Regions from separate parts of the Dermacoccus sp. PAMC28757 genome, predicted to be linked through region 2. Evidence: predicted binding sites of a transcription regulator. Region 2 holds the regulator's gene; the other holds the start of a gene.
What was found. Region 2 encodes LexA, which represses DNA repair genes until DNA is damaged. Its sites were predicted from a motif close to TCGAACANNTGTTCGA; they were not measured.
Positions count from the first base shown of each region.

Region 1: the regulator LexA is predicted to act here: its motif matches at 2,100-2,115, upstream of H7F30_RS07035 (HNH endonuclease signature motif containing protein).

Region 1 is NZ_CP060292.1:1,456,570-1,460,979, forward strand. It holds gene glmS (glutamine--fructose-6-phosphate transaminase (isomerizing)) at 1-1,290, shown strand, start outside; gene H7F30_RS07035 (HNH endonuclease signature motif containing protein) at 2,126-3,661, shown strand; gene H7F30_RS07040 (holo-ACP synthase) at 3,761-4,111, shown strand; gene H7F30_RS07045 (bifunctional ADP-dependent NAD(P)H-hydrate dehydratase/NAD(P)H-hydrate epimerase) at 4,113-4,410, shown strand, end outside.
Region 2 is NZ_CP060292.1:2,622,469-2,626,878, forward strand. It holds gene nrdR (transcriptional regulator NrdR) at 1-250, opposite strand, end outside; gene H7F30_RS12470 (LysM peptidoglycan-binding domain-containing protein) at 498-911, opposite strand; gene lexA (transcriptional repressor LexA) at 1,178-1,897, shown strand; gene H7F30_RS12480 (Sir2 family NAD-dependent protein deacetylase) at 1,911-2,750, opposite strand; gene H7F30_RS12485 (LysR family transcriptional regulator) at 2,818-3,735, shown strand; gene H7F30_RS12490 (ComEC/Rec2 family competence protein) at 3,785-4,410, opposite strand, start outside.

The DNA.
Region 1 (4,410 bases), 1.2 Mb from region 2:
GAGGGCGAGAACTTCCTCGGCTCCGACGTCGCCGCCTTCATCGGCTACACGAAGGAGGCCATGGAGGTCGACCAGGACCAGGTCGTCGTCATCACGCCGCAGAACGTCGAGGTCGTGAACTTCGACGGTTCCGCAGCTCAGGGCAACACCTTCCACGTCGACTGGGACGCCGCGTCCGCCGAGAAGGGCGGCTTCGACACCTTCATGGAGAAGGAGATCTTCGACCAGCCCGACGCCGTGCGCGACACGCTGCTCGGACGCACCGACTCCGAAGGTCGCCTCGCCCTCGACGAGATCCGCATCTCCGAGGACGAGCTCAAGAACATCGACCGCATCACCATCGTCGCCTGCGGCACCGCCGCGTACGCCGGCATGGTCGCCAAGTACGCCCTCGAGCACTGGACGCGCATCCCCGTCGAGGTCGCGCTCGCGCACGAGTTCCGCTACTGCGACCCGATCGTTTCCGAGCGCACGCTCGTCGTCTCGATCTCGCAGTCGGGCGAGACGATGGACACGCTCATGGCCGTCAAGCACGCCCGTGACCTAGGCGCGAACACGCTGAGCATCTGCAACACGCACGGTGCGACCATTCCGCGTGAGTCCGACGCCGTGCTCTACACGCACGCCGGCCCGGAGATCGCCGTCGCGTCGACGAAGGCCTTCCTCGCGCAGATCACCGCCTGCTACGTGCTCGGCCTGTACCTCGCGCAGCTGCGCGGCGGCACGTACGCCGACGACGCGAAGAAGGTCATGGCCGAACTGCAAGAGATGCCGGCCAAGATCGACGAGCTTCTCGGCCACCTCGACCGCGTGCGCGAGATCGCCCGCTTCATGGCCGACACCCGCTCGGTGCTCTTCCTCGGCCGCAACGTCGGCTACCCGATCGCCATGGAGGGCGCGCTCAAGCTCAAGGAGCTTGCCTACATCCACGCCGAAGGCTTCGCCGCCGGTGAGCTCAAGCACGGCCCGATCGCGCTGATCGACGCCGGCCAGCCCGTGTTCATCGTCGTGCCCGGCCCTGACACCCCGCACGGTCTGCACGGCAAGGTTGTCTCCAACATCCAGGAGATCCGCGCTCGCGGCGCTCGCACCCTCGTCATCGCCGAAGAGGGCGACGAGGCTGTCGTGCCGTTCGCCGACGAGGTCATCCGCATCCCGAAGTCGGCTCCGCTGCTCGCACCGCTGCTCGCCATCGTGCCGCTGCAGGTGTTCTCGCTGGAGCTCTCGACGGCCAAGGGCCTCGATGTCGACCAGCCGCGTAACCTCGCGAAGTCCGTCACCGTGGAGTGACCCTCTGTTTCGCTGGAAACCGCGTCGTCCCTGTGGGGCGGCGCGGTTTTCGTTTTGTGGGGTTTGGGTGTGGGGGATGGGCGGCGTGATCGCCTGCGATGCCCATGGGCGGGGCGGCGAAGTTGGCGAGATGGATGGTGCTGGCTTGGGTGCCTGGAGACGTGTCCGCTCGCCTTCTTGGGGCACGTCGCTGGTGCTTGGGTTGCCTGTCTTTTGGTCGCCGGCCGTGGGTGCTTGGTGCGCGCGTCGTCTTCGTTGGCCTGGTTCCTACTCGGGCGATTGGTCGCGCAAGTGGGGACGTATTCGGCTCGGGGGTACCCACTTGCGCGACGTTTCGCGCTTGTGGGGAACAGCTACTGTCGGGGGCGGCGCGGCCGGGCTACCGTCAGCGGACTTCTTCGGGCGTGGATGTGGTCGGCTGGGGTGCCTGGAGACGTGTCCGCTCGCCTTCTTGGGGCACGTCGCTGGTGCTTGGGTCGCCTGTCTTTTGGTTACCGTTCGTGGGCGTCTTTGTGGGGGCGGGGTGCGACGGCGGCGTGCTTTTCCGACATGGGCGGTTGGTCGCGAAAGTGGGGCGGCTTTTGGCTTAACTGTCCCCGCTCGCGCGATGTTTCGCGCATTTGGGGACGTCATTTGCTCCCCGCTGCTCTCGCTGAGTCCGCGCCCCGCGGTTGACGGCAACTCGGCGAACTGGCTGGGTGTCGAGGCCGCCGCGTGGCGCGGGGAGGGCGACCGCGTCGAAGGTGACCATTCGTGTCGCGGAAGTCGGGTCGCACCCGCGAAATCGAGCGTAGTGCCTCTACATTTATTCGAACAAGTGTACTAAAATGAGTTCATGGAACAGCACCTCGAGATAACCGCCGACGCGGTGTCTCGCATGCCTCGCGAGCAGTTGCTCGCTGCATGGACGGTGCTCACCGAAGCTGTCGTCGAGCAAGCCCTCGTGAGCGTTTCGCCGCTGCTCGATCTGCCCGAGATCGGCGCGTCGCTGGACGAGCGCATCACCGAGTCGGTGGAGACGGCTCGCCAGCTCGAAGGTGCGGCCGCCGCGGTCCTCACGATCTCTCGTTCCGCTGATGCACTCGTGCGCGTCATGGCCGCCGAGCACGCCGAAGCAGTGCGGCAGGTCGAGGCGCTGGAGTTCGAGCACCTGCGCGACGTGTCGTACCCGCTCGCTCCGGGGGAATTCGCCGGCGACAGCTTCGGACCGGCCCTCGGCATGAGTTCCGGTGCAGCAGGCGCCATGGCCGATGACGCCGCGCAGCTGCGTTGCAGGCACCCCGAACTGCTTCGATCGGCCCTTCGCGGTGAGGTTCGCTTCGCCTCGGTTGCCGCGATCGCGTCCGAGCTCGAACATGTCGAGGCTCCCGATCTCGACGAAGTGAACCGCCTTTTTGCGGCCGGCAGTATCCCGACGATGACGGTCGAAGGCGCCCGCCGGCAGACGAAGCGCCTCCTGCGGTCACTCGGTCTGGCGCGGCCCGTTGATCCCGTTGAACAGCGCCGCGAGATGGGCGTGTGGTTCTCCCCGCACCTCGAGTTCGACCAACTCACCGAAATGCGTGTCGTGCTCGACTCGGTCGATGCCGCAACGGTGCGAGCCGCCATCGACGCGAGGGCGCAGTTCCTGCGCGACAACGCGCCGAGAAGTGGTGACGGAGCCGGCCACGGGCTCTTCGCCGGTCCATCCCGCGCCGATGCCCTCGTCGACCTCCTCCTCGGTCAGGCCACCGTCACCACGACATTGCACCTGCGCGTCCCCGTGCGCCCACCGACGTCATCGCCCGCTGAACCTCTGTCGTCGCGGTCTGTTCTCGCTCGCGCGCACGGCTCTACCGGATGCTCCGGGGAGAACTCTGCCCGCAAGAACGCGGCAGCGTGGTTCGGCGACGACGTTCGCATGCCCTTCGGCGACGTGGAGGTGCCCGGAGTCGGAATCGTCGATGCGGCCACGGTTCGTGCGCTGGCCGGGGCAGTCGGCACGAAGTTCGTCTCTGAATTCGTGGCCGTCGACGGCGAGCGCGTCACAACGCTGGCGACGGTGACCGATTCGTACCGACCGACGACGCTGGTCGAGCGCACGGTGAAGACGCGTGACGGGCACTGCCGCTTCCCGTACTGCACCCGCCCGGCCGACGTCACGGACGTCGACCACGTGATTCCCTTCGCCGAAGGTGGCGCGACGAGCCCGGCCAACCTCCAGTGCCTGTGCCGTCACCACCACCGCGCCAAGACGTTCGGCGGCTTCGCGGTCGTCATGCAGGCGGACGGCGAGTGCCTGTGGGAGTCGCCCACCGGCCACCGTTGGCTGACTCTCCCCAGCGGCCCGACGCTGCCGCAGCCGGCAGTCTTCACCGCTCCAGCCGCCTGACTCAGACAAGCGCGCCCGTGGCTGGGATTCGGCTCCTTGGCCGCAGGCCGGTGACCCGCAGCTGAACCGGGAAGAAACGACGCGTGGTTGACTGGCCACATGATCGTTGGAGTGGGAATCGACGTCGTCGAAATTGACCGGTTCGCGCAGAAACTCGCAGACACCCCGGAGATGCGTGACCGGCTGTTCACGCCGAGCGAGCGCGACCTGCCGATCCGCTCATTGGCCGCCCGCTTCGCAGCGAAGGAAGCGCTCAGCAAGGCGCTCGGCGCGCCGCCCGGAATGAGCTGGCAGGACGCCGAGGTCGACAAGAACAGCGACGGTCAGCCCTACTTCCGCACCGGCGGCACCGTTCAAGCTCGCATGAGCGCGCTCGACGTCGACGCGCTTCACCTCTCGCTCACCCACGACGGTGGCATCGCCTCCGCCGTCTGCATCGCGGAGGGCTGACATGGCGGATGACGAGCTTCGCCACGAGAACACCCTCGCGTCTACGCCAGACGGATCGGGACGGCTGAGCCCGAACGGTGGCGGTCGGCGTGACGCCAGCGCGGGGGAGGTTCAGCACGCGGATGGTGGTGCTGCTGCCTGGCGGGACAACTCCGACGGCGGCATTCGAGCAGCATGGTCGGTTGACGCCGTACGCGCTGCTGAAGAAGCCACGGGTGACGACTTCACCGACGGTGCTCTGATGCAGCGCGCCGCAAGGGGACTCGCCGACATCGTGAGACGCGAGGTCGCTGAACTCG
Region 2 (4,410 bases):
GGACGGCGAGCTGATCGTCGGAAACCGGGCGGCCCTGGCAGGCCTTGCGCACGCCCGACATGACCTTGTCGCGAGAGAAGGGTTCGCTCACACCGGAGCGCTTGACGACCGTGAGGCTCGCGGTCTCGACGGTGGAGAAACGCTTGCCGCAGTCGGGGCACTGGCGGCGACGCTTGATGCAGGTGCCGTCCTCGGTCGAACGGGAGTCGACCACACGGGAGTCGGCGTTGCGGCAGAAGGGACAGTGCACGTGCCACGCCTCTCGATCGCAGGATTCCACCGCCTCGTGACGGTATGAACCCCAACACCGGCATCGCGGGAACTCTTCCGCAAACAACCACATGTTGGGGGCATTAGGGCGCCTGTGCCCTACATCTAGGAATCCTAGGTTGCGTTGGCGACCGCTCGCAACCGTGTCGGCAAACCCGGCGCACCAACCCCAGCAATGACGCGGAAAAGATGTGCGGCTCGCCCCAGCGACACGCCGAGGGGGCCGCTCAGCCTGCCGGAACGAGAATTCGCTGGCCGGCCTGAACGTGCATCGAGCTCATGTTGTTGGCCTCCTGGATGGCCACCACACCACGGTCGTTACGCAAGGACGGCAGCTCACGAGCGGCGATCTGAGAAAGGGTCTCCCCGTCCTTCACCGTGACCGACGTCGCGCCACCGGCAGGGTTAGCTTCGGCCACGGCCTTGGCCGCAAGGAGGCCACCGCCGACGAGAATCAGAAGCGCCAGAAGGGCAGCGAAGCGACGGCGAGCGAGAACGGCACGACGCGTCAACGGGGCGCGCCGCGCGCTACGACCACCCTCGAGGGAATCGACGACCGCAGGCCCCGACGGAACGAGGTGCAGGTGACGACGGGGGCTCGGCGCGACCGCCGGGACGTCCAGACTGGGCACAGCACTCATGTTCATTCCTCCTGACTCGGCGCGGATGCATCGAACATCCGTGCGATAGAACAACTGTACGACACAAACGTTCGAAAGCAAGGCCGTCGGCGGCGTGTTTCTCGTACATGTTTGCGAAAACTGTGTACGGTGGTGCCTACGTTGATCCCGAACGCTCACACCGAATCAGCGGCCACCGACAACCCCGGAATTCCGGGGAGAATCAGGGCTCCGCACCGAGGTCCGCGTCCGCGAGATCACTGTTTTCGTCGATGTGAGGAGACGCCATGGGTGAGGTCCACTCCATGAACAACCGCGCGAAGGGCAAACTGACCCCGCGCCAGCAGAAAGTGCTCACCGTCATCCGGCGCTCGGTCGACGAGCGCGGTTACCCGCCGAGTCTGCGCGAGATCGGTGAGGCCGTCGGGCTGACGAGCCCGAGCTCCGTCGCACACCAGCTCGCCACGCTCGAGCGCAAGGGTTACCTGCGTCGCGACCCCAACCGCCCTCGCGCCATGGAGGTCGTCTCCCCCGACGACGGCGCCGACACCCGCGGTTACCGCGGAGGCACCTCGGTGCGTGCAGCGTCCGAGAGCACGTACGACGAGACCGACTCGGGCAACGAGCGTCCGCAGGCCTCCTTCGTCCCCGTCGTCGGACGCATCGCCGCCGGCGGGCCGATCCTGGCCGAGCAGGCCGTCGAGGACGTGTTCCCCCTCCCCCGTCAGATCGTCGGTGACGGCGAACTGTTCCTGCTCAAGGTTGTCGGCGACTCGATGATCGAAGCCGCCATCTGCGACGGCGACTGGGTCGTCGTGCGCCAGCAGCCGGAGGCGTCCAACGGTGAGATCGTGGCTGCGCTGCTCGACGGCGAGGCCACCGTGAAGACGTTCAAGCGCACGAACGGCAAGACGTGGCTCCTGCCCGCGAACGAGAACTACGAGCCGATCGACGGCGACGAAGCCAGCATCATGGGCAAGGTCACGGCGGTGCTGCGCAGCGTCTGACTCTCGCCCACCCTCACGTCGTCGCGTTCGCCTCGGTCTGCACCTGCAGGCCGAGGCGTTCGCATGTCGCGGTGAGGGTGGCACCAAGCGGTTCGTGCAGCACGAGATCGGCGCGCTCCGAACCGCGCATGCTTCCCAGACCGACCAGGGCCACGGGCTTGCCCGCCTTGAGCCCGGCCGAGACGAACCGGAAGCCCGACATCACCTTGAGCGAACTTCCGAGAACGAGAACCGCCCGTGACAGTTCGAGCTGCGCGTAGCAGTGCTCAACCGTCGCGGTGGGCACGCTCTCGCCGAACATCACGACGTCGGGCTTAACGACGAGCGAACCACAGTGCGGACAGGCCACGAGGACGAACGCATCCTCTGCACTCCGGGCAACCTCGGCGTCTCCGTCGGCCAACAGGGCCACGTCGCGCGGGAGGTTCGGGTTGGCGTCGCGGATGCGCCCCTGGAACTCGGCTCGATTCGAGCGGCTGCCGCACTCGACGCACTGCACCGAGGAGAGCGAACCGTGCAGTTCGAGGGCGTCCGCTCCGGAGGCCGCATGAAGACCGTCGACGTTCTGCGTCACGAGGTGTTGCACGAGACCTGCGCGCTGCAAGGCTGCAACAGCGTGGTGGCCGCCGTTGGGCCGAGCCGCGGCGAAACGTTCCCACCCGACGGCGCTGCGAACCCAGTAGCGTCGGCGCGCGTCGTCCCCGCTGAGGAACTGCTGGAACGTCATGGGAACCGTTCGGCGGGTGCCGTCAGGCTTGCGGTAGTCGGGAATGCCCGACTCGGTCGAGAGACCCGCCCCGGTGAGCACGAACAGGTCGCCCTGCGCGACGAACTCCGCCAACTCTGCAGTCACAGGTGGCCCCTCATTCGACAATCGATAGAAACTACAACATCCGATAACGCCGGGTTATTCTCTACGGATGATCGACGCCGCCGGCCTTCGGGTCATGAAAGCCATTGCCCAGGAGGGTAGCTTCACCGCTGCCGCTGCTTCCCTGGGCTACTCCCAGCCTGCCGTGTCCCAGATGGTGCGCCGCTTGGAGGACAAGACGGGCACGGCTCTCGTCGAGCGCCTCGGACGTTCGGTGCGTCTGACCGAGGCGGGCCACGTGCTCGCCCGCACAGCCACTCCGGTGCTCGCCGCTCTCGAGGCGGCGGAGGGCGAAGTGGCCTCGATCGCCGGCCTGAGGGCGGGACGAGTGCGCCTCATGGCCTTCCCCTCGGCCTCGTCGACCGTCGTCCCACGAGCGCTGTCGCTCGTCAAGCAGCGCTACCCCGACGTTCAGGTCACCTTCGCGGAAGCGGAGCCGCCGGAGTCACTCGCGGCGCTTCGGGCGGGAGATTGCGATGTTGCAGTCGCGTTCTCCTACGACGGCGACGAGATCGCGGCACACGCGGAGGATCTCGAGGGGCTCACCACGCTCGACCTGCTCGAGGACGAGGTGCGCCTCGCCGTACCGGCCGATCACCCGTTCGCCGGAAGGGGCTCCGTGTCGATGGAGGAGCTCGAGTCCGCGTCGTGGATCGCCGGATGCCCGCGCTGCCGGGGCCACCTGCTCTCGCTCGCCACCTCGGCGGGTTACACCCCTGACGTCGCGTTCGAGACCGAGGACTACGTCACCGTGCTCGGACTCGTGGCCGAGGGGTTGGGCGTGGCCCTCATCCCGGAGCTCATCCTGCGTTCGACCCAGCACCCCCGCGTGGCCACCATCGCCATCGAGCCGGCGAGCCGTCGTTCGGTTCAGGCTGTCACCACGCCCGACCTCCAGCGTGTGCCGGCGGTCAAGGCCACCCTCGACGCGCTGCGGGAAGCAACCGACGCTCTGCCGAACCTGTAGCCGGTTCCCTCCGGCTCGCGAGTGGAATCTCCTGCGACTCTCACCGGTGTCATCTCTGCGGTTCGACCGTGAGCGATCTACCGACGGGTACGACGTCGAGGTCTCCTGAAAGGTCCGTTCGGTAGACGGCTGTTCCGCTCTGGGCGAGTAACGACAGGAGCGATTCCTTCGGGTGTCCGTAATCGTTGCCCTCCCCCACCCCGATGAGGCCGACCCGCGCCGAAGCCGCCCGATAGAGCCCGGCACTCTGGTTCGCGCTGCCGTGGTGAGCGACCTTGACGAGGTCGTAGGGACGCGACGCTGCTCGGCGCGTCACCTCCCCGATGCACGCGGCCTGCGCCTCCCGTTCGACGTCGCCGAGCATGAGCGCATGCACGCTCGGCGTCGCCACATCGAGCACGAGGGAAGCATTGTTGACCGGCGAACCCGCCGCCAACGCTCGGCGCGGCCAGAGGACGTCGAGCACGGCGTCACCGACACGGACCTGCTGACCCGGTGCGAGGCGTTGCGCAACCTTCCCGTAACGGCGCAACACCTGCCTCGTCTGGGCATCGGCATCCCTCTCCCCTCGGCCACCACGAGGGCTCGAGCTGTGGCTCGTCAGCCACGTCACGAAGACCTCGACCGACGGCTGCCGCTCGAGTACGGCCCCCAGACCATCGACGTGGTCGGCAT